Regions from separate parts of the Rhizobium sp. AB2/73 genome, predicted to be linked through region 3. Evidence: predicted binding sites of a transcription regulator. Region 3 holds the regulator's gene; each other region holds the start of a gene.
What was found. Region 3 encodes PhoB, which activates phosphate uptake and scavenging genes when phosphate is short. Its sites were predicted from a motif close to TGTCATNNANCTGTCAT; they were not measured.
Positions count from the first base shown of each region.

Region 1: a site for PhoB is predicted at 4,286-4,302, ahead of I8E17_RS14805 (1-acyl-sn-glycerol-3-phosphate acyltransferase). Genes of this name have one in related genera too.
Region 2: a site for PhoB is predicted at 4,218-4,234, ahead of I8E17_RS17905 (inorganic phosphate transporter). Genes of this name have one in related genera too.
Region 4: a site for PhoB is predicted at 1,996-2,012, ahead of I8E17_RS08595 (UDP-2,3-diacylglucosamine diphosphatase). Genes of this name have one in related genera too.

Region 1 covers NZ_CP067071.1:3,003,586-3,011,326, reverse strand. The annotation lists gene I8E17_RS14825 (insulinase family protein) at 1-1,327, shown strand, start outside; gene I8E17_RS14820 (DUF2867 domain-containing protein) at 1,429-1,935, shown strand; gene I8E17_RS14815 (TraB/GumN family protein) at 1,919-3,010, opposite strand; gene I8E17_RS14810 (tyrosine recombinase XerC) at 3,163-4,098, opposite strand; gene I8E17_RS14805 (1-acyl-sn-glycerol-3-phosphate acyltransferase) at 4,346-5,290, shown strand; gene I8E17_RS14800 (AAA family ATPase) at 5,317-6,453, shown strand; gene I8E17_RS14795 (pyridoxamine 5'-phosphate oxidase family protein) at 6,739-7,389, shown strand; gene I8E17_RS14790 (primosomal protein N') at 7,623-7,741, shown strand, end outside.
Region 2 covers NZ_CP067071.1:3,649,506-3,657,246, reverse strand. The annotation lists gene I8E17_RS17935 (SURF1 family protein) at 1-693, shown strand, start outside; gene I8E17_RS17930 (histidine phosphatase family protein) at 1,236-1,802, opposite strand; cobalamin riboswitch at 1,914-1,989, shown strand; gene I8E17_RS17925 (CbtB-domain containing protein) at 2,048-2,257, shown strand; gene I8E17_RS17920 (CbtA family protein) at 2,270-3,010, shown strand; gene I8E17_RS17915 (hypothetical protein) at 3,045-3,671, shown strand; gene I8E17_RS35385 (hypothetical protein) at 3,745-3,933, opposite strand; gene I8E17_RS17905 (inorganic phosphate transporter) at 4,282-5,889, shown strand; gene I8E17_RS17900 (MucR family transcriptional regulator) at 6,099-6,548, opposite strand; gene I8E17_RS17895 (helix-turn-helix domain-containing protein) at 6,719-7,306, opposite strand; gene I8E17_RS17890 (EAL domain-containing protein) at 7,407-7,741, opposite strand, start outside.
Region 3 covers NZ_CP067071.1:126,680-134,420, reverse strand. The annotation lists gene I8E17_RS00695 (Hsp33 family molecular chaperone) at 1-231, opposite strand, end outside; gene argF (ornithine carbamoyltransferase) at 280-1,197, opposite strand; gene I8E17_RS00685 (aspartate aminotransferase family protein) at 1,367-2,566, opposite strand; gene I8E17_RS00680 (GcrA family cell cycle regulator) at 2,992-3,519, shown strand; gene phoB (phosphate regulon transcriptional regulator PhoB) at 3,710-4,393, opposite strand; gene phoU (phosphate signaling complex protein PhoU) at 4,425-5,138, opposite strand; gene pstB (phosphate ABC transporter ATP-binding protein PstB) at 5,190-6,005, opposite strand; gene pstA (phosphate ABC transporter permease PstA) at 6,021-7,322, opposite strand; gene pstC (phosphate ABC transporter permease subunit PstC) at 7,352-7,741, opposite strand, start outside.
Region 4 covers NZ_CP067071.1:1,710,889-1,718,629, reverse strand. The annotation lists gene I8E17_RS08600 (NADP-dependent malic enzyme) at 1-1,649, opposite strand, end outside; gene I8E17_RS08595 (UDP-2,3-diacylglucosamine diphosphatase) at 2,078-2,884, shown strand; gene I8E17_RS08590 (MFS transporter) at 3,051-4,268, shown strand; gene I8E17_RS08585 (ABC transporter permease) at 4,419-5,579, shown strand; gene I8E17_RS08580 (ATP-binding cassette domain-containing protein) at 5,592-6,455, shown strand; gene I8E17_RS08575 (MlaD family protein) at 6,465-7,741, shown strand, end outside.

The DNA of each region.
Region 1 (7,741 bases), 1.1 Mb from region 3:
ATGGCCCTATACCGATTTCGGCAAGCCCGGCGATATCGTCGAACGCCGTACGGTCGATGATCTCGGCGTTACGATGGTGCGTTTCGCCAATGGCGTCCGCCTGACCGTCAAGCCGACGAAATATCGCGCCGATGAGATTTTGGTGCGCGCAGAAGTCGGCCGTGGGCGGCTGGACCTGCCGAACGATCGCCCGCTGCCGATCTGGGCGGCGCCGGCTCTGCCGCTATCCGGCCTGAAAGCCATCAGCTACGACGACATGCAGAAGGCTTTTGCCGCGAAGGTCGTGAGCATTGATTTCGCCATTCAGGATGCCGCTTTCAAATTCGAAGGTACGACGCAGCCGCGCGATCTGCAGACGCAATTGCAGCTGCTGACGGCTTACGTCTCCGATCAGGCCTATCGTCCGGATGTCTTCAAACGGGTCCAGCAAGCCTATCTGAACATGCTTCCCCAGCTTCAGGCGACGCCAGGCAGCGTGGTCGGCCGCGATCTTTCCGGTCTCCTGCATTCCGGCGATCCGCGCTGGGAATTCCCGGACCGGACTCAGTTGATGGATGCGAAGCCGGAAGATTTCGAGGGCCTCCTGCAGCCCGCTCTTTCGAAGGGGCCGATCGAGGTCATCATCGCCGGCGATGTCGAGGTCGATGACGTCATTCGCTTGACGGCGCAGACCTTCGGCGCGTTGCCGGTTCGCGGTGGCGAAGGGAAACAGAGTGGCGGTTCCGGCGTGCATTTTCCTGCACCGACGACCGATCCGGTCGTGCGCCTTCACGATGGGCGCAGCGACAGCGCCGGTGCAGCCGTCGCCATGCCGATCGGCGATTTCCTTTCGGATCTGCCGCGTGCTGCCGCTGCCAATGTCGCCGGCGCGATCCTGCAGAACCGCCTGGTCGACCAGTTCCGTATCGCCGAGGGCGCCACCTACAGCCCTCAGGGCGAGGTCGATCTGTCGAGGTCGATCCCCGGCTATGGTTTTGCCTATCTCTATGTCGAAACCACACCCGCCAAGGTGGATCATTTCTTCGAGCTGGTGGATAAGATCGCCGCCGATCTCGGTCAGGGAGATGTTTCGCCCGATGAGCTGACGCGGGCCAAGGTTCCGATCATGGAAGCGGTGAAGCGCTCGCAGCAGACCAACGGCTATTGGGTCCAGAATCTTCACGATGCTCAGAGCGACTCTCGGCGTCTCGACCGTATTCGCAAGAGCATCAGCGGCTACGAAGCCGTGACCGCCGAGGATGTCCGCGCCATCGCAACGACTTATCTGAAGCCCGATGCATCCTGGCGGCTGAAGATCTTGCCGGCGGATGGATCGGCCGTGCGTTAGGCCGTTATCTGGCGGCCAAATTGCCGCAGCCGGCTTTTGTTGGTCGGGCAGCATTGCAATGTGTGGTAGTCTGCAGCCGTCGAATAAAGGCGGATGAAATCATGTCTGCAAGGCCTTTGATGGTGAAGCCCCTAATGCCGCATCCGGCGCTGCCGGATGCCGATTGGGCCGACTGCTACGAGCTGAGTATCCCGAACTCGGATCTGACGGCCATCGCCGCCGCCCGAACGATGCTGAGCCGCTTTCCGCTTTGGGCGCGGCTGCTGATACGAGTGCGCGATGCGGTAACCAGCTTGTTCGGCTTGAAATCCAGCAGCGACCTTCGGGCACAGGAGCTGGAAAAGATCGGCTTCTTTCCCGTCGTCAGCAAGTCCGACACTCAGGTCGTGCTCGGCTTCGACGATCGGCATCTCGATTTTCGGGTCGTTATCGACGTGCGTGATGACGATCAGGGGCGCCGGCTGGTTGATGCCACGACGCTCGTCCGGCGGAACATATTGCTGGGTCGGATCTATCTCGCAATCATCACGCCATTCCACCGGCTGATCGTCGCGACGATGCTTGCCGATCTCGGCAAGCGGTTGCGAGCGGTCAGTTTGCCGCCGTGACAGTAAAACCCTGTTTGCGCAGCAGCGCCACAAGACCCTGATCGCCGACGAGGTGAAGCGCGCCAACGGCGATGAAGGCGTTGCCCTTGTCGAGAACCGGCGCGGCACGCGCGGCCATGACCTTGTTTCGATCGAGGATGATGCGCTGTTCGAAGGCGGCGGTATCGGCATCGGTGATCTTCTGGTCCGGTTCGATCACCTTCAGCATCGGGATCATCGCGCCGATATTGCCGGCGAGATAGAGGCCTGTCATCGTTTCGTTGACGTCGTTGATTTTGTCGCCCAGTTCGAGCGTCTGCATCAGCGATTTCAGATGAAGCGCGATCGGCAGATCGCTCATGGCCTTGGCCTGCTCTGCCAGCGTTTCGAGACCAACGACTTTCTTGCCCTCGGCCGCGGCGTCGCCCGCCAGCTTCTGGTCGAGGAATTTCGCACCGGCCGTCTTGCGGCGAACCTCGCAGCCCGTCATCTCGAAGGAGCTCGAGATCAGCCAGGGTTGCATGCGGGAAACGGCGGCGAGCACAATGCCGCGCGCTTTCAGACCCGCTTCCAACCGGGCATTGTCTTCGGGCGACAGATGCTGGCTGATGGTCGAGCCGTCGGTGAGCATGGTGAGTGAGGGATTGGCGAAAAGGGCAGCGGCAGCCTTCTTGTCGTCGAGAATTTCGTCCGATTCGACTACGATCGTATCGGCTGATGCAACGGCGTCCGCGGCGCCCTTCGGCAGGGTGAGCACGCGCGAATCCGAAACATGCATGGTGCCGAGCAGCCAGGACGGCTTCAAGCCGGGCTTCTCGATCTTCCAGAAGATGCTCTTGCCATTCTCTACCTTGTCGCCGGCGGCGATGATGGAGGCGTATTTTGCCGGATCGTTCTTTTGAAGTTCGGCCATCAGATCCTTGCCGCCGCAGCTGTCGGACGCAGCGCCTTCTGCATGAGCCGGCTGCAGTGTCAGCATAGTCGCGACCAACAGCACCGCCAGCATCAGTGGAAAGGCACTTACAAGCCAGAGCAGCATATCGCCTAGCGTCGGCTTCATCGACCGCATCGTCTTGGACCCGAGGGCAGAAATCATCAGAATCTTCCATTCGCAGAGAGCATGACCGCTAATGCCGGAAAGCGGCTTTCGGAGGGCATGCCGGGAGATGGTTCTGCTTTACGCGCGTGAGACGGAAATTCCCTTAACGCGAGAGGTTAATCTTTTCTTATGCGTGCGCGTGAACGGCCTTACGCGCGGGGATGGGCGCGGTCGTAGACCTCGAGCAGGCGCGAGGAGTCGACACCGGTATAGACCTGCGTCGTCGAAAGGCTCGCATGGCCGAGCAGTTCCTGGATGGTTCTGAGGTCGCCGCCGCCGGCCAGGAGATGGGTGGCAAAGGAATGGCGAAGCGCGTGCGGTGTTGCTGTATCCGGGAGCCCGAAGGCGCCGCGCAACTTCTGCATGCCGTGCTGGATGATGCCCGGTTGCAGCTTGCCGCCGCGCGCACCACGAAACAGGGCGCCATCGGCTTCGAGATGATAAGGGCAGAGCTTGCGATATTGATCGATCGCTTCGATGACGATCGGAAGCAACGGCACCAGCCGGGTTTTGTTGCCCTTGCCGGTGATGCGCAGCGATGTCGCTCCTGATGGAAAATCCTGCGGTTTCAGATCCAGCGCTTCGGAAATGCGCAGACCGCAGCCATAGAGCAGGGTCAGCACGGCGGCATCGCGCGCGGCGATCCATGGTTCGTCGTGCAGCTGCGCCTCGTCACTGACGACGGTAATCGCCTGCTTGTCGGAAAGGGGCTTCGGCAGCGATTTCGGCTGTTTCGGCGAGCGCACCGCGGCTGCACCCGCGGCATTCACAAGGCCCTTCTTCTCAAGATAGCGCAACAGCGAACGAAGGCCGGCGAGATTGCGCCCGAGCGAACGCGCACCGGCACCATCCTTGCGGCGCGCGGCCAGAAAAGCGCGAAAGTCGGCCGGACGGAGCGCATGAATATCCTCGATCGTCGCCGGACCGCCGAGATGACCGGTGAGGAAGGTCAAGAATTGCCGCGTATCGCGTTCATAGGCATTCAGCGTGTGGGCGGCGAGCCGCCGCTCCTGACCAAGCGCATCGAGCCAGCGGTTGCGTTCCGCCATCAACCTGGAGTCGGCGATGATCAATAATTCGTTCAGTGGAAAACCTCTTGAAATTCAGATCGCATCTGCCACTTTGAAGTAAGGAAGGTTATGGAATCGCTAATTTTCCCGCTGCTTCCGGCGCGTTTTCCCTTCGTGCTGCGGGGAGTAGCTGGGCTTCAATGAAACTGCATATGGGTCGATTCCGGATCTCGTATGGTCCGCCTTCCATATGCGAGGCGCTTGTCATGCTTCGATCATATTCGATTGCGATAGAATATCTCCCAACCATTCAGGACACTTCATGGCGCGCCGCGGCTCGATAACTGCACTGGGACAACTTGCAGAAGTGATCGCTTTGGTGTCTCAGGGCCAGCCCGGACATATTGTCGATACTCTCATCGCCGAGCGCGGACAAAAGATCGTCCGAAATCCGCTCTGGCCGCTCATGCGCCCGTTTCTCTACACGCTGTTGCGCTACAACAAGGCAATCGAATTCGCCGACGATGTCGCCAAGCTCTCCGGCTTTCAATGCTTCGAATATATGAGCGATCTGCTGCGGCTCGATATCGGCGTCACCCATCCCGATCGTATCCCGGCTAAGGGCGGCTTCATTCTCGTCAGCAATCATCCTACAGGCATTGCAGATGGCGTCGCCGTCTTCGATCTCCTGAAGCCGCGCCGGCCCGATATGATGATCTTTGCCAATCGCGATGCGGTACGCGTCAACCCGCGCTTTGCCGAGATGATCATCCCTGTGGAATGGCGCGAGGAGTATAAGAGCAAGCCGAAGACGCGCGAGACGCTTCAGTTGACCAACCGCGCCGTGGCGGAGGGCAAGGTTACGGTACTGTTTCCATCAGGCCGCATCGCCTACTGGGCGAACGGCAAGCTGAACGAACGGCCGTGGAAGACCTCTGCCGTGGGTTTGGCGCGCAAATACAATCTGCCGATCCTGCCCGTGCATCTGACGGCGCGCAATTCCGGCCTGTTCTACTGGTTCGCCAAATGGTCGACCGAGCTGCGCGACATGACGGTCTTTCACGAGCTGCTCAACAAGCGCGGCGACCGGTTCGATTTCCTCGTGGGCAATCTCATTCCGGTCGAGCATCTGGACGGCGATGTCAACGAGGTGACGAAGGCGCTGGAGAGGCATACGGTCGTCGATCTTGCGGCGGATGGAAATGCAACCTTCTCGGCGCTTGTTCCTCCGAACCAGGACGAGCCTCTGGTTTCGCATTCTCTTTAATATCGGAATCGGCTAAACCCTCCGGCATGCAGCTACGCTCCATGTTTGCCCGCAATTATCGTTCCCTGCGCTCGATCCGCGTGGATCTTTCGGATGTCAATCTGTTCATCGGCGAGAACGGTGTCGGCAAGTCCAATCTCTATCGCTCCCTGCAGCTCGTTCAGGCGGCGGTTCGCGGCCGGCTGGCGCATGAGATTTCCAGCGAGGGCGGCATGTTCTCGGCCATGTGGTCGGGCAAGCGCCGTTCGCATGAGTCCCCCCGTATCCGCTTCGATGTCGAGCTGCTCGACATGGAGCGGGCGGCGACCTTTCGCTACTGGATCGAGGCGGGCATGCGGCCGCCCTGTGCCTCCGCGGGATTTCCACTGGAGCCGCAGGTCAAGGCCGAGGAGCTTTCCGTCGAGACGGGGCGCAGGCCGGTGACGATGATGAAGCGCGAGGGGCCAGGCATTTCCGTGCGCGGCGAGAGCGGCCGCATGCAGGCGCATCCCGAGAACGCCCTGACTTCCGAAACGGCGGTCGCGCTACTGGGCGATGCCGGTCATTTTCCGGAGATCGGCACGTTCCGGCGCGCCGTCGACGCCTGGCGATTCTACCATGGCTTCCGCACAGATCGCGGCTCGCCGCTGCGTGCGCCTTGTCTTGCCGTGACGTCTCCCATGCTGGATGAGGATGGCGCCAATATCGCCGCGGTTTTCGCAACTCTCGTCCATACGCGCGAAGATACCGTGGAGCTGGACCGGGTTCTAGACGCAGCGCTCGGCGGCGCCAGGCTCGTCGTGCCGGAGCCACGGGAAACGGCGGATTTCGGCCTGATGCTGCCCGAATTTCCCAACCGCATCTTCCAGCCGCGCGAGCTTTCCGATGGCCAGATCCGCTTCCTCGGTCTTGCCGCCGCCTTGATGTCCTATCGCCTACCGCCGCTGATTGCGCTCAACGAGCCGGAGGCGAGCCTGCATCCGGACATGCTGGTGCCGCTTGCCGACATGATCGCTGAGGCCGCAAAGACCAGCCAGATCTGGATCGTCACCCATTCAGAACGTCTGGCCGAGGCCGTGCGCGAGCGTTGCGGCGCCAAGCCGCGCCGGGTGATCCGTGAGGACGGTTCTACCTGGATCGACGGCATGAGGTTGACTGGCGAGATCGATGATGACGATGAGTAGCGATCTAATTCCGCCGTCGTCCGGCCCATGCGCCGCGACTGGCTGCGGCATTGGGAAGCGTTGAAACGCTGAATGCCAAATAGGCGGTTCGCGCTGAAAGCTACCCTCCGTGGCTTCCTCGAATTGGGCTTATTCAGAAATGCCGGCAATCCAATTGATCGTGCAATCATTATCATGTATCAAAATTGACGTACGTACATCAAAATGACGGAAAAATAATTGGTGAGGATCTGAGGTGTTCCCTGGTGGCTAAGATGCAAACGGGAACAATCTGGGAGGTGGTTTATGGCAGCGTTACAACTCAATCCCGATTTCGCAATTGACGATGAACAATCGCTTCGCGAATTATTCGAGCCGACCCACTCTCTGGCTCTTTTGAAGTGTCAGGAATCCCTGGGGGAACATGCGCGAGAGTTCATCAGGCGCTCGCCTTTTCTCTGTATTGGCTCCCAGCATCCGGACGGAAAGGCTGACGTCAGTCCTCGTGGCGATCCTCCGGGTTTCGTGAAGGTTCTCGATGAGCGTACCATTGCGATCCCGGATCGCCCTGGGAACAACCGTCTTGATACGCTGGCCAACATCGTTGCCAACCCGAATGTCGGATTGCTCTTTGTCATTCCCGGCTTCGAGGACACATTGCGCATAAACGGGCAGGCCGCACTCACTCGTGACCCGGAAATTCTGAAAGATATGGCGGTCGCTGGTCGTGTACCAAAGCTGGCCATCATCGTAAGCGTCAGCGAGGCCTTCCTGCACTGCGCCAAAGCCTTCCGGCGGTCCCGCCTGTGGAGCGCGGATCATTTTCAGGATCGCAGCGAGATGCCCTCGCTCATAAAGATGATCCTGGAGGAGACGACAGGGGCTCCTACTGACCAGAATGAAATGCGAACGATGGACGAAGGGCTGGAGGAAGATTATCAAAGGACACTGTACTAGCGGCGAGCGCGAGGTCATTGGCTCAGTCAACTCAGCAAACTGTTTGACGTGAGTTCCTATCTGAAGCATCGACAGTCAGACTCCCATGTTCACCTCGGGCCAACACTGACCATCGGCGGCACCGCTGCTATGGCTGGATATTCACCGCACCCACGGGACGTCCACATTCTGCGAGCGATCATGCGCCACTGCCGGGTTTTCTTTTTTGTCCGTCCGGGGCATGGTCTGGCGCAATGAGCAAAGATTCTTCCGATCTGTTCGGTGCGCTTTTCGAGGCGGCGCCCTCAAAGCCTGTGATGAGCCGTACGGTGCCCGTTCTCGTGCCGATGCCGGCGCCGCGGGCCTATTCCTA
Region 2 (7,741 bases), 480 kb from region 3:
CTGCTTCTGCTTCTGACTGCCCTCCTCATCGGTCTCGGCACCTGGCAAGTGAAGCGGCTGCATTGGAAGCTGGATCTGATCGCCCGGGTCGACGCACGCGTCCATGCTCCGGCGGTTCCGGCTCCCGGCCCGACGCAATGGGCCGATATCACGGCCGAAAACTCCGAATACAAGCATGTGCAGGCAAGCGGCACTTTCCTCAACGACAAGCAAGTGCAGGTCTATGCCTCGACCGCTCTCGGCGCAGGCTATTGGGTGCTGACGCCGCTAAAGCTTGCAGATGGCACAATCATCATCGTCAACCGCGGCTTCGTTCCCACAGAGAAGCGCAATCCGGCGGCGCGCGCCGAAGGCGAGATTTCCGGTGAGACCACCGTTACCGGCCTATTGCGTATCAGCGAGCCCAAAGGCACGCTGCTGCGTTCGAACGTGCCGGCGGACGAGCGCTGGTATTCACGCGACGTGGCAGCCATCGCCGAGGCCCGGGGGCTGCAGAACGTGGCGCCCTATTTCATCGATGCCGACGATGCGAAAAATCCCGGCGGATTGCCCGTGGGCGGGCTGACGCAGATCACCTTCCACAACAGCCATCTCGTCTATGCCATCACCTGGTATGGACTGGCCGCCATGACATTAGGGCTGGCCGTCTATCTCGTCTATTTCGAGCGCCAGCGGGCAAAAGTGGCCCGTTGATCGCCACCCTTTGCTTTCACGTAATTTCCGACGCGAAACCGCGCTTTTGCTGAAACTACTCCAAGGTCTGTGGGGATTCATCTTGAATTGAGGGCGGCTGCGGCGAGATGGGTGATAGCACCATTTATGCCGTGTGGATGGGAATGTTATGTCAAAATTGGATTCGATGATGGTTTGAACAACAGATGAAGCTGCTGAAACAGCAGTTTTGCGGCAGTGCTCCTCACGATAGATAGTGTCAAGTAATAGCCTGGAATATTCAAAATAATGGATTGGTTCCCTATAGTCTTCATTACGTTCAAAGTTCTGGTGTTGGGCACGGGCATGTTCTTCGCCATCAAATGGCATCATGATCAAGGAAAGAAGAAATAACGAACCAGCGGACCGTAAGCGCCTGCCGAACACAGTTTGTCACAGCCGCTACGTCCGGGATCGGTTGGTTGCCAGACAATAGACGCCGTCTTCGCCCATTGGGCGTCAGTCAGAATAAACGGTCTATCAAAGGCTTGAATCACATCAAGCCAATGTGAATCCCACAGACCTTAGATCGTCATCTTCGGGAAGCGAAGCTGCCAGCGCCGGCCGTCGCTCGTCATTTCGACAATCCCGAACGGCTCGACATCAACAGCCCAGAATGCCGCAGGCGGCGCCTGCAAGGCCTGCAGAACGGCAGAGCGAATGACGCTCGCATGGGTGATGACGACGATATGGCCGGCATCATCGATGTGATTTCCCATCCATTCACCGACGCGTTTCATGACCGACAAGAGGGCTTCGCCGCCATGCGGCGCGACCGACGTGTCCGTCATCCAGAGCGCGAGGGACTCCGCATCCCTTTCATGCAGTTCGGCTAGCGATTGCCCCCGCCAGTCGCCATAATCGCATTCGCGCAAGGCGACATCCGGGATAGCGTCGAGACCGAGGACCGCGGCGGTCTGGCGCGCGCGCAGGGCCGGGCTCGCCCAGACCCGATCGATCGCGCCCAGTCCGAAGGATAAGGATTGAGCCTGCTGAGCCGCCCTCGCCTCCAAGGGTTCGTCATCCGGAAAGCAGCCGTTCCGATTGGCTTGCGTAGCCCCATGGCAAATCCAGCTCAAACGCGTTTTCATGAAACTCCTCTATTCCATCCCCTGGTGCGCTCTTGTCGCGATTTCGCATCGCAGTGGCGCTTGATTGACAATTATATTTGCAGATAGCTATAAACTTGCACTTGCGGGTGTGGAAGCCGGTGGAATCCCGGCGCGGTCGCGCCACTGTAATCGAAGACGGACAAGTTCCGCCCATCGAGAGCCAGACCCTTCCCGCAAGAACCCTTCCGCAAATGGAACGCGCTTTTCTTAACGAGGGAAATACAATGTCCGACACCACTTTCGCCCCAACCGCAGTTCCGCAGCCGATTCCGCTCGGCCAAATCCTGCCTTGGGCTATTTTTGCCGGCCTGCTGATGCTGCTCGCGATCTATTTCATCGGTGCAGAGGAAGGCGCGACCTCGCTCTTCTCGGGCACATATGTGCATGAATTCGTGCATGATGCCCGCCACCTTCTCGGCTTCCCCTGCCACTAAGGGGTCAAGCACATGGTTGGACGTCTTTTGCTCCGCGGCATGATCGTCGGGGCCTTGGCCGGTATTTTCGTTTTTGCTTTTGCCCACATCTTCGGCGAACCGCTGGTCGACTGGGCCATCGGGTTTGAAGAAAAGGCCGCGCAGGCGGCCGGCGAAGCTCCTGAACCAGAGATTGTCAGCCGCGCCACACAGGCGGGCATCGGCCTCTTCACCGGCAGCGTGATCTTTTCCACCGCAATCGGCGGATTGTTCGCGCTCGTCTTTTCCTTCGTCTACGGCCGCGTCAGCCCTCTCGGCGCGCGCGGCACGGCAGCGCTGCTTGCGCTCGCCGCTTTCGTGACGATTTCGCTCGTGCCCGATCTCAAGTATCCGGCGAACCCGCCGGCCGTCGGCAATCCCGATACGATCGGCGCGAGAACGGAACTGTTCTTCATCATGATCGTTGCCTCCGTCGTCGGCATGATCGTCGCCGTCGGTTTCGGTCGCAGGCTGGCGGCGCGATATGGCCCCTGGAACGGGGCGATCATCGCCGGAATCGGCTACCTCGTCTTCATCGCGCTGATCCAATATCTGCTTCCCTCGATCAACGAAGTGCCTGAGCAATTCTCCGCCGTCGTGCTCTGGCGCTTCCGCATCACATCGCTCGGCATGCACGCGATTCTCTGGACGACGCTCGGTCTTGCCTTCGGGGCCTGGGCGGAACGCGAGCTGCCGCGGACACGCTATCGCAATGCCAGTCTACGCCGGGCTTAATGTGGTAAATAGATCGCATCCCGCGCATGGCAACATGCGCGGGAACCGCCTGTATCCAGGTGGCGTCCTGTTTGCAATCCTCTGTCTCATCGTTGCAGGTTGGCCAGCTTCGGTTGCCGCACATGGCGGCGGCTCCTCCGGCAGCCAGGCCGGCATCCCGATCCCAAGCCTCACCCATGGCGAGATGGCTGTGATCGCTCCCTATTACGGGCGGATCATCTCGCTTGCCGAGAGCATATCGGATACCGACGAAACCTTTCGCCGTCTCCTGAACTTCGCGCAGATCCAGCGCGCCTATTGCCTCTGGGGCCGTATGCCGGGCAGCGTCAGTGATGAGGAAAGCCCTTTCAACGAATGTTCGCACGGCTATCTTGCGGCTGCAAAAGCAGTGCTGCTGCAGATGCGCGTGATGAAAGTGGAAAAGGAACCGGTTGACGACCTCGTCTCCGATATCGACGCGGCACTCGTGCGCAACAACCTCTCGCTCATCCTGTGTAAATTCAGCGGCGAGAGCTTCAATACGGCCGATCTGATCCGGCCGAAGCTTGCCGATATCGCGTATCACGCGAAAAGCCTTGCTGCGATCTTATCGGCCAGCCTGCTCGTTCTTGCAGGGCTATGGCTAGGCGCGCGCGCATTACGGCCGCAACTTCAGTCCTAGGAACCGCCGCGCACTTTTCCTGGACTGGCCTTAACAAAAACACCGCCGCAAAGATGCGGCGGTGTTTATGATCTTACCAGTAACGCGGGCGATCGCGCCAACGGTCATCGCGCCAATGGCGATGGCCGTGCCAGCCCCACGGCGGCGGCGGTGGCGGCCTGTAGTAACCCCAGCGCCGCGGCGGCGGACCCCAGCGATTGGGGCGGCATTCGCCCCAGCGCGTCAGGTGCCAGCCACGACCGCAGGCATAGTCAACTTTCACGATCGGCGCTGAGGCCGCTGTCCCAACGGCTGGGATAGGCATTGCCTCTGCCGAAGATACAACCAGGCTGCCAAACAAGGCAGCGATGGCAATCACGGACGATCTCATTTTGATGGCCCTCTATCCAAGTCCCTTACATGCGGGATTTAACCCCCTAAGGTATGAACGCCGGCTGAACCGAAAAAGGCCATTTGACGGCGAAATCAAGATCAGACCAAACGCCTGACCGTAGCCAAGAAAGCGTCCTGTTGCCCGTATTTGCAGCCAGCCGCAACCTACTCGCGCGTCACGAGAGTTTCATGAAGGAGGCTTACACCAACGATATCAATTGCCATAAAGGAGTTTGGGATGGTCGACCTCGCTTCAAACACTTCGGAGGGTGGCAATGCCAACCATCCAATTCACGGCGCCGGTAGTTCGGCAAAATGGTTTCTGCCGATCTTCGGTGTCGTCGTGCTGGCCGGCCTTGCCTATGTCGGCTATGCCCTTGGCAGCGACCTCGCCGAAGCCGCCGCCGTTCCGTGGATCCTGCTCGGCCTAGCGCTACTGATCGCGCTCGGCTTCGAATTCGTCAACGGCTTCCACGATACTGCCAACGCCGTCGCCACTGTCATCTATACGCGCTCGCTGCCGGCGGAATTCGCCGTCATCTGGTCGGGCTTCTTCAACTTCCTCGGCGTTCTCACGTCTTCGGGTGCCGTTGCCTTCGGCATTCTGGCGCTGCTGCCGGTCGAACTCATTCTGCAGGTCGGCTCCGGCTCCGGTCTCGCGATGGTCTTCGCCCTGCTGACCGCCGCCATCATCTGGAATCTCGGCACCTGGTATCTCGGCCTGCCGGCCTCGAGCTCGCATACGCTCGTCGGCTCGATCATCGGGGTCGGCCTCGCCAACCAGTTCCTGGCACCCGCCGGCTCCGCCACCAGCGGTGTCGACTGGTCTCAGGCAAGCAGCGTCGGCATGTCGCTGCTCCTGTCGCCGATCATCGGCTTTGCTGCGGCTGCAATATTGCTGCTGGTCGCCAAGGTATTGATCCGCAATAAGGAGCTTTATGAAGCGCCGAAGGGCAATACGCCGCCGCCGATCTGGATCCGCGGCCTGCTGATCTTCACCTGCACCGGCGTCAGCTTCGCTCACGGCTCGAACGACGGCCAGAAGGGCATGGGCCTCATCATGCTTATCCTCATAGGCCTCGTGCCGACGGCTTTCGCGCTGAACCGCACACCCGATGTCAACTATCTCGAAGCTTACAAGGCTGCCTCAACGCAGGTCGAGACCGTGCTTGGCAAGTACGTGAAACCGGGCGTTGCCGCTCCGGCCGATCCCAAGGCTGCTGTCAGCAGTGCCGTCAAGACCAAGACCTGGACGGACGCGACGACGCCGGCTCTTCAAGCATACATTCATGCCACGAGCGCCGAGATCGCCGCCTATCCAAGCGTCGAGAAGCTGCCCAACGGGCTCGTCGGCAACGTTCGTAACGATATCTACCTGATCGGTGAATCGCTGAAGCTCATCGACAAGCAGAAGCTGCTGCCGATGAGCGCCGACGACCTGAAAGCCGTCACGAACTATCATGCCGCCGTCGATCACGCGACCAAGTTCATCCCGCTTTGGGTGAAGGTTGCCGTGGCACTGGCACTCGGCCTCGGCACCATGGTCGGCTGGAAGCGCATCGTCGTCACCGTCGGCGAAAAGATCGGCAAGACCCACCTGACTTACGGCCAGGGTGCTGCCGCCGAAGTCGTTGCCATGCTCACCATCGGTGCCGCCGACCATCTCGGCCTGCCGGTGTCGACCACGCACGTCCTGTCCTCCGGCGTCGCCGGCACGATGGCGGCCAACGGTTCCGGCCTGCAATGGTCGACCGTGCGCAACATGCTGATGGCCTGGATCCTGACGCTGCCAGCCTCGATTGCGCTTGCCTTCATGCTGTTCATCGTGCTGCGCCAGGTCTTCTAATCGTCGCGATAAAGACGTCGAACATTCTCGATACGACTATGGCGCCCCTGACGGGGCGTCATTTCATTTGCAGCATTCCGCCGGCAGACTCGGCACCGCGGCCGGCATCGCAAAACGCATGGAAAGCGTTGGCGAGATCCGCCCGCATTCCCACGGAGCATCGAAGCCGAGCCGTCAGAAGCGCATGAGGCGGCTGTTTGCGGATTGCTTCAGCCGACGCCTTCCCTCTTGTTGCCGTTCGCACCGAGGCCGGAAATCTTGGCAAGTTCCGAGCGACGATTGGCGTAATTCTGCGCAACCATCGGATAGTTGGGAGCAAGTCCCCATTTCTGTCTGTATTCCTCGGGCGTCATGCCATAATGCACGCGCAAATGGCGCTTCAGGGTCTTGAAGCGTTTGCCGTCTTCGAGGCAGACGATGTAGTCGCTTGTCACCGATTTCTTCAAATCCACCGCCGGCACCAGGTTGCTTCGATCGACGATCGAAGCCGACCCATCCAACGTTTGCAGCGCCTCGTGAATATCCTTGATAAGCCTCGGGAGGCTGTGAACAGGGATGGCATTATGGCTGACATAGGCCGAAACGATCTTCACGCAGCCATCGAACAAAGCAGGCGTCTTCTGGGGTACGGGGCCTTTTCTCTCGCTGAAAGAATCCATGATCTTTTCCCGGTCCTCATTTGGTTCCTCGTGCGCCGCCCCGCTCGAATTGCATTATGCGCGATACCCGCAGCCGGGCAGCGCGCCGTTTCGATTTGCGCCCTGTTCCAGGAGCGCGATCCCGGTTTGGTAACCAGGGTACAATGCGACCGCATGAAATGCGTGCGCAATCACAGCCGGTAGCTTTTCGCTCCGTATCCCATATCCGCAGCGGTCTGCGGCAGTTCGCCGGCGGAGTCCGAGAAGTAGACCGCCAGCTTGTTGCAAAGAGTGACGAGCGGCATGCCGAGCATGAACGCCGTATGAGTGGGATCTCCGCCGCAATGCTGCAGCGTCTGGAGAATAAGCTTGCGCTCGACATCCTCCATCGTCTGGCCGACGAGGCTGCTGACGGCGGTATCGACCGCTCCCTGCAGCAAACGGCCATCGCCAAGATGGAGAGTGATCTCCTCGATCAATCGATTTTCGCTCGCGGTTACGATAACGACATCATCAGCATGACCGCCGAGCTCGCACAGGACATAGAGCCCGGTCTCGGCATCTATGCTGACGCGGCCAATCGCTTCTGCCGCCTGATCGCAGATAAGGACATGCGGCTCGGTTCCGCCGACGAATGTGGCGACCAGCTCGCCGCTCCCGGAAAAGATTATGCGAAGCCGGCTCACAAAAGCGCGCAGCAATGTCTTCGTCTTGAGCTCGGTCGCAGCCCGGGCCGCCGAAATCTGATAGGCCGATATGAAAGCCGGCTGCTTCATCATGACCTCACCTGCAGGGCCCTGATGGCGGGATTCGGCGAAAGACCGGCAGACATACGCCATGCATAAGGTTTGGAGATCGCGGTCATATTCGGCGGGAAAATCATTCCACCCCCCGCAAGACGGCTTTCCGCTTGTAGCGCCGGAGCTGGGCCAAGGAAACCGGCTTCGACAGCAGGAAACCCTGTACATGCGTTGCGCCCGCTTCCCGCGCCACATCGAGTTGGGAGCTGGTTTCGATACCCTCGACGACGACAAAGGGAGCAAAGCAGGCGGCAAAACCGACGAGATGGGAGAGGCTGTCGCTTCCGTCGCGCCCTCGCCTGTTATCCCACACGAAGGCTGCATCGATCTTGACGATATCGGCGGGCACCTGCAACAGCGATGCCGGCGTGGCGAAACCCGACCCGAAATCGTCAATGGCGATGCGACAGCCGA
Region 3 (7,741 bases):
GAACTTGCCTTCGAATTTCAACGACGTGCCGAGCAGGACGGTCAGGACGATGGCCTCGGCCAGAAGACGTGCAACCGGCGTCGGATAATCATGCCGGGCAAGGATCGCGTCCAGCAGCGGACCGAGCTGTACGGCACGGCCGCGCACGTCCAGACCTTCCACCTGGAAGGGAACCACATGATCGTCACCGGCGAAATCAAACTGACCCAGCGTTGCGGCATTTTCGGCCATTGCTTTACTCCTACTGCGCCCGCGTCCTTGAGACGCGGTTTAATATCTTCAGATCGCGCCCAGGCACCAAGCAAGAATCGACTTTTGCGCATGAAGGCGGTTTTCCGCCTCATCGAAGACAACGGATTGCGGGCCATCGATCACCTCGTCCGTCACCTCCTCCCCGCGATGGGCGGGCAGGCAATGCATGAACAAAGCGTCTTTGCCGGCCTGTGCCATCAAAGCCTTGTTGACCTGATAGGGCTGGAAGACGTTGTGACCGCGTGCCCGGTGCTCCTGATTCATGGAAACCCAGGTATCGGTTACCACGCAATCGGCGCCGGCGACCGCACGGTCAGCATCATGCGAGAGCATGATTTCGGCGCCCTCGTTGCGGGCCCAGTTCAGATAGTGATCCTTCGGCTCAGAACCAAGGGGCACCGCCATATTCATGCGATAGCCGAAGCGCGCGGCCCCTTCGATCAGCGAATGCAGCACGTTGTTGCCGTCGCCCGTCCAGGCGAGCGTCTTGCCCTTGATGGGGCCTCGATGCTCCTCGAAGGTCATGATATCCGCCATGATCTGGCAGGGATGCGTATCGTCGGTCAGCGCATTGATGACCGGAACCGTCGCATGTTCGGCCAGCTCCAGCAAACGCGAATGATCGGTCGTGCGGATCATGATGGCGTCGACGTAGCGCGACAGCACCTTGGCCGTATCGCCGATTGTTTCGGCGCGGCCAAGCTGCATTTCGGTGCCGGAGAGGAACAGCGTCTCGCCGCCCAGCTGTCGCATGCCGACATCGAAGGAAACGCGGGTTCGGGTGGACGGCTTCTCGAAGATCATCGCCAGCATCTTGCCGGCGAGCGGCTTGTCGGCAGTGCCGGCCTTCTGCGCGCTCTTTCGCACGATCGCGTCATCGATGATGTTGCGCAGATCGGCAGCCGGAACGGCAGAGAGGTCGAGAAAGTGTTTCGGAGAAGCCATGTCCTTACCTGTGCTCCAGAAAAAACAATAACGCCCGCGTGGGGCGCGCATAAGCCCTTAAATCGGCATCGATTTATGGAAAGCTTATGCGATTCCTAAATGTTACCGCGTCCTTTGCACGTCGCCTCGACGCGCGGCGCAGTAATCGCCCCGTCAGCGGGCGTTGAACTCAAGCCGATTTCTTGGTGCGAGCTGCGCGCGCACGCTCGGCGGCACGCTCCAGGCGGGCAAGACCTTCGCGTGCTTCTTCGGCGGTGACGACCAGTGGCGGCAGCAGGCGGATGACGTTGTCGCCGGCCGGCACGCCAAGCAAATGCTCGGCGCGGATCGCCTGCAGCAGCTCCGCCTGCGGAATCGCCGCCTTGATGCCGAGCATCAGACCTTCACCGCGAACGTCCTCGATGATGTCAGGAAAACGATCCTTGAGCGAGGCGAGCCCCTGGCGGAAGACCAGCGAGACATCGCGCACATGCTGCAGGAAGCCTTCGGCAAGCACGATATCGAGAACGGCATTTCCGACCGCCATGGCAAGCGGATTGCCGCCATAGGTCGAGCCGTGCGTACCCGCCTTCATGCCTGAGGCGGCTTCCGCGGTCGCAAGGCATGCACCGAGCGGGAAACCGCCGCCGATGCCCTTGGCGACAGCCATGATATCAGGCTTGATGCCGGCCCATTCATAGGCGAAAAGCTTGCCAGTGCGACCGACGCCACACTGTACTTCGTCGAGGATCAGCAGCAGGCCGTGTTCGTCGCAGATCTCACGCAGCCCGCGCAGGAATTCGTTGGTGGCCGGACGGATGCCGCCCTCGCCCTGGACCGGCTCGATCAGGATTCCGGCCGTCGCATCCGTGATGGCGGCACGCACGGCATCGAGATCACCGAACTGCACTTGGTCAAAACCCGGTGCCTTAGGCCCGAAGCCCTCGATATACTTCTCCTGGCCGCCGGCGGCGATGGTCGCGATGGTGCGGCCGTGGAAGGCGCCCTCGAAGGTGATGATGTGGAACTTCTCGGGATGCCCCTTGGCGAATTGATAACGCCGCGCCGTCTTGATGGCGCATTCCAGCGCCTCGGCGCCCGAATTGGTGAAGAATACCTTGTCGGCGAAGGTCGCCTCCGTCAGCCGCTTCGACAGCTTCTCCTGACCGGGCACCTCATAAAGATTGGAGAGATGCCAGACCTTGTCGGCCTGTGCCTTCAGCTCGGCGACAAGATGAGGATGGGCGTGACCGAGCGAGTTGACCGCGACGCCGGCGGCGAAATCGAGATAGCGTTCACCACTTTCGGTCACCAGCCAGACGCCTTCACCTCGCTCGAACCGCAGGGGAGCGCGCATGTAGGTGTCATAAAGCGGCGTGGTCTCGGCCATGGCCATATCTCCTCGATCACAACTTTAAGGACCGATCGCTTCCATTTGATGAAACGGGTCCGAAAAAATCAAAAATGCCGCCTTGCGGCGGCCCGGGCACTATTGATGTTTTGCACCGCGATGTCAACAAAACTGGCATTTTGGCAGGTGCGAGATAGCGCTTGCGGGCAAAAGAGATAGGTTCGGCGGCGCCTATTGCAGAAATGCCACGCCTGGGCAGCAAGTTGGGGAAAACCTCGAAATCGATTCCTCAAGATTCTCGCGACTCTTGTCACGGAGTCAGCCTCACACTAGGTTAAAAAGCAATTGCTAGACTGCATGCGGCGGAACTAGTCACCACAATTTTAGAGCGTTTCGCGCCTCGTTCCCATGCGAGGCAATGGTGAGGGATTCTGCCATCGGAAACGCGACAGCGGAGACAGGGCATGAATTGGACAGACGAACGCGTCGAGAAGCTGAAAAAGCTATGGTCCGAAGGATTGAGCGCCAGCCAGATTGCTGCGCAGCTCGGTGGCGTGAGCCGTAATGCCGTCATCGGCAAGGTGCACCGCCTGAACCTTCCTGGCCGAGCGAAGGCAGGCGGCACGGCAACTGCGGCGCGTACGCCAAAGCGCAGTGCCGCGGCTCCTCGCGCAACGACCTACGGCTCGCGCGTCGCTACCCGCACCGTGGTCGCCCGCCAGCAGGGCGCAACCATGCTGAAGGAAGAGATCGAGATCGATTCCGTCAATGAAATTCAGTATCGCCCGGCATCGAACGTCGTCGTTCCGATCTCCCGCCGCCTCGGCCTGACGGAGCTGACGGAACGCACCTGCAAATGGCCGGTCGGGGACCCGCTGAAGGACGACTTCCACTTCTGCGGCAATGACAGCCCGGATTCGTCGCCCTACTGCACCTATCATCAGCGCATGGCCTACCAGCCGGTGCATGACCGCCGTCGCAACAACGGCTGAAAATTCCAGCAAGACAAAGAGAAACGGGCCCCTCGAGGCCCGTTTTTCTATTTCCGCCGCTCCTGCATAATTTCTTAAATCGGAATCGATTTAAGGGAAAATTATGCAGCATTTTAAGATGTTACAGCGACCTTAACGCGTCTTGAAAGACGCGTGGCGCTGTAATGGTAACACCCGAGCGGCAAGCCGCTCAGGCTTCCATGGAATAGCCCGCGCCGCGAACGGTACGGATGACATCCTGCATATTGGAGAAATTGAGCGCCTTGCGCAGACGGCCGACATGGACGTCGACAGTGCGTTCATCGACGTAGATATCGTGCCCCCATACGCCATCGAGCAGCTGCGAACGCGAGAAGACGCGGCCTGGCGAGGACATCAGGAACTCCAGCAGGCGGAATTCCGTCGGCCCCAACCGCACTTCACGGCTCTTGCGATGGACGCGATGGGTTTCGCGGTCCAGCTCGATATCGCCGCAACGCAGCACCGTGGAGAGAACCTCCGGACGGGCGCGCCGCAGCATCGCCTTGACGCGGGCCATCAGCTCCGGCGTCGAGAACGGCTTGACGACGTAATCGTCCGCGCCGGTCGAAAGCCCGCGCACGCGCTCGCTTTCCTCGCCGCGGGCCGTCAGCATGATGATCGGCAAGCGCTCCGTCTCCGGCCGCATACGCAGCCGGCGGCAGAGCTCGATGCCGGACACGCCGGGGAGCATCCAGTCGAGGATCAGGAGATCGGGAATGCGCTCCTGGAGACGCAGCTCGGCCTCATCGCCTCTGAGGATCGTGTCGACCTCGAAGCCTTCGGCCTCAAGATTGTAGCGCAGCAGAACGCTGAGCGCTTCCTCGTCTTCTACAACAGCAACTCTCGGAACCATGCGCCTATGGTCTCCTTTCTTCGCTTCCAGATTATTCCGTCACTGCGCCGACGGTGTTGGCGGTATCGTCCTTCGGGCGCTCGCCTTCCGGCTGAGCACCGGTCGCCATGTAATAGATCGTCTCGGCGATATTGGTGGCATGGTCGCCGATGCGCTCGATGTTCTTGGCGCAGAAGAGAAGATGCGTGCAGGTGGTGATGTTGCGCGGATCTTCCATCATGTAAGTGAGCATCTCGCGGAAGAGCGAGGTGTACATGGCGTCGATTTCCTCGTCACGTTCACGGATCGACACGGCCTTATCGGGCGAGCGGGTCGCGTAGACATCGAGAACTTCCTTGAGCTGGCTTAGCGCCAGTTCGGAGAGATGCTCGATGCCGCGGGCGAGACGGCGGGGAACGCCGGTGCCCTGCACGGCGATAACGCGCTTTGCGGTGTTCTTGCCGAGGTCGCCGACGCGCTCCAGATCGGAGGCGATGCGGATCGAGCCCATGATTTCGCGCAGGTCCGCTGCCATCGGCTGGCGGCGAGCGATGGTGACGATCGCCTTGTCGCCAACTTCGCGCTCGGCATGGTCAAGAACGACGTCGTCGGAGATGACCTTCTGGGCCAGGGCCGCGTCGCTGTTGACTAGCGCGCGTACGCTGTCGCTAACCATCTGCTCGGCCAGGCCGCCCATTTCGGCAATGCGGCGCGTCAGGAACTTCAGGTCTTCGTCATAGGCTGAGAGAATGTGAGTGGAGACCATTTTTCTATCCTCAAGGTGAACTGTGTGAAAGGAGCCGCGCGCCTGCCATCATCAACCAAAACGGCCCATGATGTAATCCTGCGTGCGGAAATCGTCGGGGTTGGTGAACATCTTATCGGTGTCGTTCTCCTCGACCAGGTGGCCGAGATGGAACATTGCGGTACGCTGCGAGACGCGGGCGGCCTGCTGCATGGAATGCGTCACGATGACGATGGTGAAATTCTCCCGAAGCTCGTGGATGAGATCCTCGACCTTGGCGGTTGCGATCGGATCGAGCGCCGAGCACGGCTCGTCCATCAGGATCACCTCCGGGCTGACCGCGACGGCGCGCGCGATGCAGAGGCGCTGCTGCTGGCCGCCCGAAAGGCTCGTGCCGGCATCGTGGAGCCGATCCTTCACCTCACCCCAGAGACCGGCCTTCTGCAGACTGGTTTCGACGATATGCTCGAGATCGGCCTTTGAGCGATGCAGGCCATGGATGCGCGGGCCGTAGGCGACGTTCTCGTAGATCGACTTCGGAAACGGGTTGGGCTTCTGGAAGACCATGCCGACGCGGGCGCGCAATTCCACCACGTCGATGCTGTCGTCGTAGACATCCTGATCGTCGAGCGTGATCTTGCCGGTGACGCGGCAGGTCTCGATCGTATCGTTCATGCGGTTGAGGCAGCGCAGGAAGGTGGACTTGCCGCAGCCGGAAGGGCCGATCAGGGCCGTGACCGTATTGGCGCGGATCTTCAGATTGACGTCGAAGAGCGCCCGCTTGTCGCCGTAGAACACAGAAACGTCCTGGCCGATCATCTTGTAAGGGATCGTCGTCATCTTCTTGGCCAAGGCTTTTTCGCTGGCAGCTTCCGTCATCATGTTCATTTCATGCGCCCTCCCTTACCAGCGCCGCTCGAAGCGGCGGCGCAACAAGATGGCGCCGATGTTCATCGCGACGAGGAAGAAGAGAAGGACGATGATGGCGCCGGACGTCCTTTCGACAAACGCCCGCTCGGCTTCGCTCGCCCACATGTAGATCTGCACCGGCAACGCCGTCGAAGGATCGAGCGGCGATGCCGGATAGTTGGCGACAAAGGCGACCATGCCGATCAGAAGCAGCGGCGCGGTCTCGCCGAGCGCATGGGCAAGCCCGAGGATCGTGCCCGTCAGAATGCCGGGCATCGCAAGCGGCAGAACATGATGGAAGACCATCTGCATGCGCGATGCGCCAAGACCGAGCGCCGCGCTGCGGATCGACGGCGGCACGGCACGCAAGGCGGAGCGCGTGGCGATGATGATCATCGGCAGCGTCATCAGGCTCAGTACAAGGCCGCCGACCAGCGATGCCGAGCGCGGCAGCCCCATCATGTTGATGAAGACCGAGAGACCCAGCAGGCCATAGACGATCGAGGGGACGGCAGCGAGATTGTTGATGTTGACCTCGATCAGATCCGTCAGCCGGTTCTTCGGTGCGAACTCTTCCAGATAGATCGAGGCAGCAACGCCGACCGGCAAGGCAAGTACGAGAACGGTCAGCATCAGGTAGAGCGAGCCGATCAGCGCGACACCAAGCCCGGCCGCTTCGGGGCGGCTCGAATTGCCCGACAGAAAGAGACCGCTGTTGAAGGCCTTGTGAAGCGCGCCGCTTTCGCTGAGTTGCTTCATCCATGCGACCTGGCGGTCGGAAATCTTGCGATCCTTCTCGCTGACGGTCAGATCGATCTGCCCCTTGTTGGCGGAATCGATGTTGGCGCTGGCCAGGAATGTGACGTTCTGTGTCGTCCCGATGATCGAGGGGTTGGCAACGACTCTGTCGCGCAACACGATCCTGGCGCTGTCCGACACCATCGCCATCGCCTCGCGCGCAAGCGTGCGATTGGCCGGATCGATGCCAAGCGCTTTCACCAGCGCATCGCGCACCAGCACGGGGTAATTGGCAACGATCAGCACCTTCGGATCGTTCATGCGCTTACCCGTCGGGTCGATTACCTTCTCGGTAAATTCGATCGGCAAGTTGATCGAAGTCTGGACAAAGGCGGTATAGCCTGTGCGGACCACGGTCGAGACCAGGATGATAAGGAAGACGAGACCGAAGATGACGGCGGTCATCCCATAGGCGCGAAAGCGACGCTCGGCGGCATAACGCCGCTTAATGCCGATATCTCGGTGCACAGACGCACCCGGCGTCAGACCGCGCGGCATGTTGAGCTGAGAGGAAGATACGGCGTTGCTCATTCGTATTGCTCCCTGTATCGACGGACGATGTAGAGCGCATAGACGTTGAGGCACAGCGTCAGGCAGAACAGCGTGATGCCGAGGGCGAAGGCGACGAGCGTCTGCGGCGAAGTGAACTCCAGATCGCCGGTCAGCTGATTGACGATCTTCACCGTGACCGTCGTCATCGGTTCGAAGGGATCGAGCTGCATGCGCGCGGCAACGCCTGCAGCCAGTACCACGATCATGGTTTCGCCGATCGCCCGCGACGCGGTCATCAGCAGCGCGCCGACGATGCCCGGAAGGGCGGCCGGCAGGAGCACGCGCTTGACCGTTTCCGACCGCGTGGCGCCAAGCCCGAGCGAGCCGTCGCGCAGCGAGCGCGGCACAGCCATGATGATATCGTC
Region 4 (7,741 bases), 1.6 Mb from region 3:
GTTGTGTTGGTACGGACGATCGTGCGGGCTGCTTCCGGGATAACGCCCGCGCGGCCGACCAGCGAGAAATAGAGCTCGACATATTCGCGGAAGCGGGGATCGTCTTCCGGATTGATGACGGCGAAATCCGTATGAGGGCGAATCTTCAGGCCGTAGCGCTTGAGGCGCGTCTCGATGACGGAAGGACGACCGATAAGGATCGGGACGGCGGTGCCTTCCTCGAGCAGGACCTGGGCGGCGCGCAGCACGCGCTCATCTTCGCCTTCGGAGAAGACGACGCGCTTTCGCTCGGCAATCTTCGCTGCCGCAAAGATCGGCTTCATCACGAAGCCCGAGCGGAAGACGAAGCGGTTGAGCTCATCCATATAGGCGTCGAAATCCTTGATCGGGCGCAGGGCGACGCCGCTTTCCGCGGCTGCCTTTGCCACCGCCGGCGCAATGCGCAGGATCAGGCGCGGGTCGAAGGGCGAGGGGATCAGGTAATTGGGCCCGAAGACCGGAGTTTCACCGGTATAGGCGCGGGCGGCGACATCGGAAGGTTCTTCGCGCGCAAGCGCGGCGATGGCGCGCACCGCAGCCATCTTCATCTCTTCGTTGATCGTCTTGGCGCCGCAATCGAGCGCGCCGCGGAAGATATAGGGGAAGCAGAGGACGTTGTTGACCTGGTTCGGGAAATCCGAGCGGCCGGTGCAGATCATCGCGTCCGGGCGGGCGGCACGGGCGAGATCCGGCATGATCTCCGGCGTCGGGTTGGCGAGCGCCATGATCAGCGGCTTTTCGGCCATCTGCGCCAGCAATTCGGGTTTCAGCACGCCGGCTGCGGAGAGGCCGAGGAAGACGTCGGCACCCGGGATGGATTCGGCGAGCACGCGCTTGTCGCTGTCCTGGGCGTAGACGGACTTCCACTCGTCCATGAGGACGTTGCGATCCTTGTAGACCAGACCCTCGATATCGTGGACCCAGATGTTCTCGCGCTTGGCGCCGAGAATGACAAGCAGATTGAGGCAGGCGAGTGCGGCCGCACCGGCGCCGGAAGCGACGATCTTGACGTCTTCGATCTTCTTGCCGGCCAGTTCCAGCCCGTTGAGGATGGCGGCGGCGACGATGATGGCGGTGCCGTGCTGATCGTCGTGAAAGACCGGAATTTCCATTTTCTCGCGCAGGCGGCGCTCGACGTCGAAGCATTCCGGTGCCTTGATGTCTTCTAGATTGATGCCGCCGAAGGTCGGCTCGAGCGCGGAGACGGTGTTGACCATCTCATCGACCGTCGGTGCTGCGATTTCGATGTCGAAGACGTCGATGCCGGCGAATTTCTTGAAGAGAACGGCCTTCCCTTCCATGACGGGTTTCGAGGCCAGCGGGCCGATATTGCCGAGGCCCAGCACGGCGGAACCGTTGGAAATCACCGCTACGAGATTGGCGCGGGACGTATAGTCGGCTGCCGTTTCGGGGTTGTCGCGGATGGCGATGCAGGGCGCAGCGACACCGGGGGAATAGGCAAGTGCCAGATCGCGCTGATTGCCCAGCGGCTTGGTCGCTTGAATTTCGAGCTTGCCGGGACGGGGATAACGATGGAAATAAAGCGCCTGCTCGTCGAAATTTCCGCTCGCCATGTTCTTGGCTGCTTTCGAAGTGTCGTTCGTATCCAACTTGCGTCTCCATTCCTGCCTGCGCTTCGAGTCTTCTGCATACATCAATCGCTTCGCCTTCACAGTATGGAATTGAGGTCACAAGGCGTTTTTGTCGTGGCAAAACTGAATTGCCTTTTCCGCAATGATCGCAGATCGCGCGATGTCCTTTCCGCAAGTCGAAGGTTGCGATCGTGTCATCTTGGAAAGAATGGCGTGAAAGTGCACAGATGTGCGGCTCATCCAAGCGAGGCGGCGCGGGCCATGTTTCGCCTTGGTATCGCCAGCTTTACAAGCGATCGTCCTGACCTCGCCGTTGCCGCGAAACCGGGTTGAACGTCGCCGCTGGGCCGCCAAGCACAGGGTTTGTCATCTTCCTGAAACACGAGTCTGGTTTTGGAATAGCCAAGGTAGGATAGGGCACGGACATAAAGTTCGTGAATGAAAACATGGACCCTCGGCATTTCCGAACGCTATTCATTTCTGACGTGCACCTCGGCTCGAAGGCCGCCAAGGCGGATTACCTGCTCGATTTTCTCCGTTATCACGAGGCCGATACCATCTTCCTGGTCGGCGATATCGTTGATGGCTGGAGACTGAAGCGAAACTGGTACTGGCCCCAGGATTGCAACGACGTCGTACAGAAGCTCCTGCGCAAGGCGCGCAAGGGCACGCGCATCGTTTATATCCCCGGCAATCACGACGAATTCCTGCGTGACTTCCCCGGAATGCACTTCGGCGGTATCGAGGTGGCGCAGCGCGCCATGCATGAAACGGCCGACGGGAAGAAATATCTCATCCTGCACGGCGACGAATTCGATGTCGTTGTCCGCAATGCCCGCCTGCTCGCCTATCTCGGAGACTGGGCTTACGACATGGCCATCTTGATCAATATCGGGCTTGCGGCGGTGCGCCGACGCCTGAACATGCCCTATTGGTCCTTTTCGGCTTGGGCGAAGCTGCAGGTGAAGCACGCTGTCAATTTCATCGGCGAGTTTCAGCGTGTCGTGGCCGAAGAGGCCAAGCGCAATGATGCCGATGGCGTCATCTGCGGTCATATTCACCATGCCGTGATCGAGGATCTCGATGGGATCCGTTACATCAACACGGGCGATTGGGTGGAAAGCTGCACGGCGATTGCCGAACACGAAGACGGCACGTTCGAGCTGATCACGTGGCAGAATATTCTCGAAACGCAGCCAGTCGGCTCGCAGGTCGGGGAAATACCGCAGGCCCTCGGCGCACAGGCGGCCTGATTTCTGGTTCTTCACGGGCTTGATAATGGCTTTTCATAATTATTGATCGCTGCAAGACAGCCTCGGCTTCGGATTTTTCCGAAACGTTACGGTTTTGGCCATTTCTCGCCATAGTCGTATTCTCGATAGCATGATAGGGACAAGTACGTTCCCCTTCAGGTCTGTCATGATTCCCGCGATCAAGTCCTTCCAGGGCGAGGGTGCGCCTCCTTATTTCCGCTTGCGCGCCGCCTTGTCCTATTGCGCTCCGTTGTTCGTCAACGGCATTGCCGTACCCTTCTTTCCCGTCTGGTTGGCGGGGCTGAATTTCAACGATCACGAGATTGGCCTGGTGATCGCCATTCCCATGGTCGTACGCGTCCTCGTGACACCCATCATCGCGGTACTCGCCGATCATATGAGAGAGCGGGCCGATGTATTGTTATGGTCGGGTGCCTTGTCGCTGCTGACGGCAATCGCGCTTTACTGGACCAGCGACTTCTGGCCGGTGCTTTTGGTCTATGGCATTCAGGGCGCTACTTATGCGCCTTACGTGCCGGTGGTCGAATCGATTGCCATGTCGGGCGTGCGCCGCTGGGGTTTCGATTACGGTTCCATGCGGGTCTGGGGATCGATCACCTTTATCCTGTCGACCCTTCTCGGCGGCCAGCTGATAGGCATGTGGGGCGGCACGACAGTATTGCCGGTGATGGTAGCGGGGTTCATTCTGACGACGATGATGGGCTTTTTCGCGCCACGTATCGGGCCGACGCGCCGGCGCAACCAACCGATCAATCTGCAATCGCCGACGGGAAATCTGCGCTCACCGCAATTGCTCATCACCATGATCGGCGTATCGATACAGCAATCGAGCCATGCGATGCTCTATACATTTGCGTCGATCTACTGGCATAAGCTCGGCTTTTCCGGCGCCGAGATAGCCGTGCTGTGGAGCATTGGCGTCACGGCCGAGGTGATGGTGTTTTTCCTGTCGAAAAAACTGAGCAGGCGGTTCAGCGCCTGGACGCTCATCTTCTTCGGTTCGACCATGTGCATTCTGCGCTGGGTCCTGTTTCCGAGCAATTTCGGTTTCCTTGGCTATTTCGTGCTGCAGTGCTTTCATTCCTGCACCTATGCCTGCGTCCATACCGGCGTTCAGCGTCGTATCGTGGCGTCGGTCCATGAGGCGCAGGAATCATCGGCCCAGGGCGCCTACTATTTCTACAATGGCATGTTCCTGGGATTGATGACGCTTGCATCCGGTTATCTCTACGCCTGGCTTGACCTGGCGAGTTACTATGTCATGGCCGGCATCGCCGCCTTTGGGCTCGCCATGGTCGTTTTTGCCTATGGGCTGCAGGCGAGAAAGCCGGCAATCGGCGGAGGCGCTCACGGTGTATCCTGACGCGGTGCAACAAATTCATTTGGATATCAAAAAGCCGTGACATATGTTGGCGCCGGCGCGAGATGGAAATTCCATGCATAGTCGGTGTATGAAGCACTGACCATGCGGGCTCACCGAGTCGGCGTATGTTGTGCCAAATTTGAAAGACGCATGAGTTTGAAAGCAGCCGAGCAAAGGTCCGATGCACCGAAGATCGATGATGCGCCCGAAGGCGCAGGCCATCGCTATCGGCTGCAAGGCAGTTGGCGCAGCGCCAGCGTGCATGGCGTGCTGCGACAGATCGAGCAGCTGTCCAAGCGCAGCTCCGGCGGCGACGTCGTGATCGATCTTTCCGGTCTTTCGGATGTGGATACGGCGGGTGCGCTGCTGATCCGCCGACTGAAGGAAAGCCAGGAAGCACACAAGGCCCACGTTACGATCGAAGGCTCCAATCCTCATATCGACGAATTGCTGACGACATTCGATACGCATCCGGACGATGAGGCGGCAGCGGCGAAGCCGAGGAAATCATGGGCGGAGCGTGTCTTCGCGCCTATTGGCGAAAGCGTCTACGATATATGGGGCAACCTCATCGCCGCCATGTATATCCTGGGTTCAGCCGTACGCGGCGGTCAGCTCAAGTTCGGCCGTGGTAGCGGGGTTTCGCCTGCCTCGATCATCAATCAGATCGATCACATGGCGGTGCGCGCGGTTCCGATCATCCTGCTGATGTCGTCGCTGATCGGCGCGATTATCGCCCAGCAGGGCGCTTTCCAGCTGCGTTATTTCGGTGCGGAAATCTTCGTGGTCGATCTGGTTGGCATCCTGCAATTGCGTGAAATCGGCGTGCTTTTGACCGCGATCATGATCGCCGGCCGGTCCGGCAGCGCGATTACCGCCGAAATCGGTTCCATGAAGATGCGCGAGGAAGTGGACGCGCTGAAGGTCATGGGCCTCAATCCCGTCGGCGTGCTCATCTTTCCCCGATTGGTGGCGCTTACGGTTGCCTTGCCGCTGCTGACGGTCATTGCCAATTTTGCCGCGCTTTTTGGTGCTGCCCTGGTGTCCTGGGCCTATTCCGGCATCACGTTTGCGACTTTCATTTCGCGCCTTCACGAGGCCGTCAGCCTTTCGACGGTCATTTCGGGCATGATCAAGGCGCCGTTCATGGCACTGGTCATCGGCATCGTCGCGGCGGTTGAGGGATTGAAGGTGGGAGGCAGTGCGGAGTCTCTCGGTCAGCACGTGACTTCATCGGTAGTGAAGTCGATCTTCGTCGTTATCCTGATGGACGGGCTCTTCGCCATGTTCTACGCAGCAATCGATTTCTGAGGGACGATAACGATGAGCGCGCTTCACTCGGAAATCCCGCTGGAAAAGGATGAGCAGGGCAGGGACATCGTGCTGTCGGCACGGGATGTCACCGTCGGCTTCGGATCGAAAATCGTCCTCGACAAACTGAACCTCAATATCTATCGCGGCGAGATTCTCGGTTTCGTCGGCGCTTCCGGGGCGGGTAAGTCCGTGCTGCTGCGCACGGTGCTGCGGCTATTGCCGCGCCGCTCGGGCAAGATTGAGATTCTCGGCGAAGATTACGACAAGCTCGACGAGCAGGACCGCAACCGCCTCGACATGCGGCTCGGCGTTCTCTTTCAGCAAGGTGCGCTGTTTTCCTCACTGACGGTCAAGGAAAACATCCAGGTGCCGATGCGGGAATATCTGGACCTGCCCAAGGAGATGATGGACGAGCTGGCGCTGATGAAGATCCGCATGGTGGGTCTCGCCGCCGACGCCGCCGACAAATATCCTTCCGAGCTTTCGGGCGGCATGATCAAGCGCGCGGCGCTGGCCAGAGCCCTGGCGCTCGATCCGGACCTCGTTTTTCTTGATGAACCGACATCGGGTCTCGATCCGATCGGTGCGTCGGAGTTCGACGAACTGATTGCCAAGCTGCGCGACACGCTTGGCCTGACCGTTTATATGGTGACTCACGACCTCGACAGCCTGTTTTCCGTCTGTGACCGTATTGCCGTCCTCGGACAGAAGCGGGTATTGGTGGAAGGTACGGTTGAGGACATGCTCGCCTGTGATGACCCCTGGGTGCAATCCTACTTCAGGGGCAAGCGCGCACGATCGATCGTGCCGCGCGAGGACATCAGAGGGCACAACGACGACAAAGGCGCAGGCGCCCACAGCCGCGAGAAGTGACTGGAGACAATGGAAACCAAAGCCAATTACACGATCGTCGGGTTCTTCACGCTGGTTGTCATCGCGGCCGCCTTCGGCTTCGTCTACTGGATGGCGGAATATGGCCGCGGCGGTCCGATGGTCGAGCTTGTCGTGCGCATTCCCGGTTCGGCCAATGGTTTGAGCGTCGGCTCGCCGGTTCGCTTCAACGGTATTCAGGTCGGCTCGGTGCAGGGGCTTTCGATCGACGCCGACGACCCGAACTATTCTCTCGCCTTCACACAGGTGCGCGCCGATGCACCGGTCTACACCTCGACCAAGGCTATTCTTGAGATCCAGGGTCTGACGGGTGCTGCCTATATCGAGCTTTCGGGCGGCCGTAACAGCGACGAAAACATCCTGAAGCGCTCGATCGACACGGGCAAGCGTGCGGTATTGCTCGCGGATCAGTCAAGCGTGACCAACCTGTTGACGACGGCCGACAAGATCCTGAACCGCGCCAACGATACGATTGGTGACATTCAGGGCTTCGTCTCGGATTCGCGCGGGCCGTTGACGGATACCGTGCGCAATGCGCAGAAATTCTCCAAGGCCATCGCCGATAATTCCGACAATATCGACAAGTTCCTGGCAAGTGTCGGGCAGCTTTCCGATACTTTCAAGACGGTTTCGGTCCGCGTGGATTCGACATTGGATGCGATCGAGAAGCTGGTGCGCGCGGTCGATGCCCAGAAGGTCAACGACGTCATCGCCAATGCCGACAGGATCACGGCCAATGTCGCCGACGCAACGACCGACCTGAAGGCGACGATTGCGAGCTTCAAGCAGACGGCCGACACCTATACGACGTTCGGTCAGAATGCGCAAAAGACGCTGGACCGGGTCGATGCGATCGTCGCACAGATCGATCCGGCCAAGATCAAGGGATCGGTTGACGATATTGCCGACGTGACGAAACAGGCGCGCACGGCGGTCGCATCGATCCGCGACGTCGCCAATTCCGTTGCCGCGCATCAGCAGGATATTGACCAGACGATCGCCAATGCCCGCGACATCTCCACCAAACTCAACGCGGCTTCCGGCAAGGTCGACGGCATCCTGACCAAGGTCAATTCCCTGCTCGGCGACGACAGCACGAAATCACTGTTCGCAGAAGCCAAGGACACGCTCGAGTCCTTCAAGAAGATGGCGGACAATCTCAATTCCCGCATTGGGCCGATCGCCGACAATCTGCAGAAATTCTCCAGCAGCGGCTTGCGCGATGCCCAGACCCTCATCAACGACATGAGGGGCACGGTTGACAACCT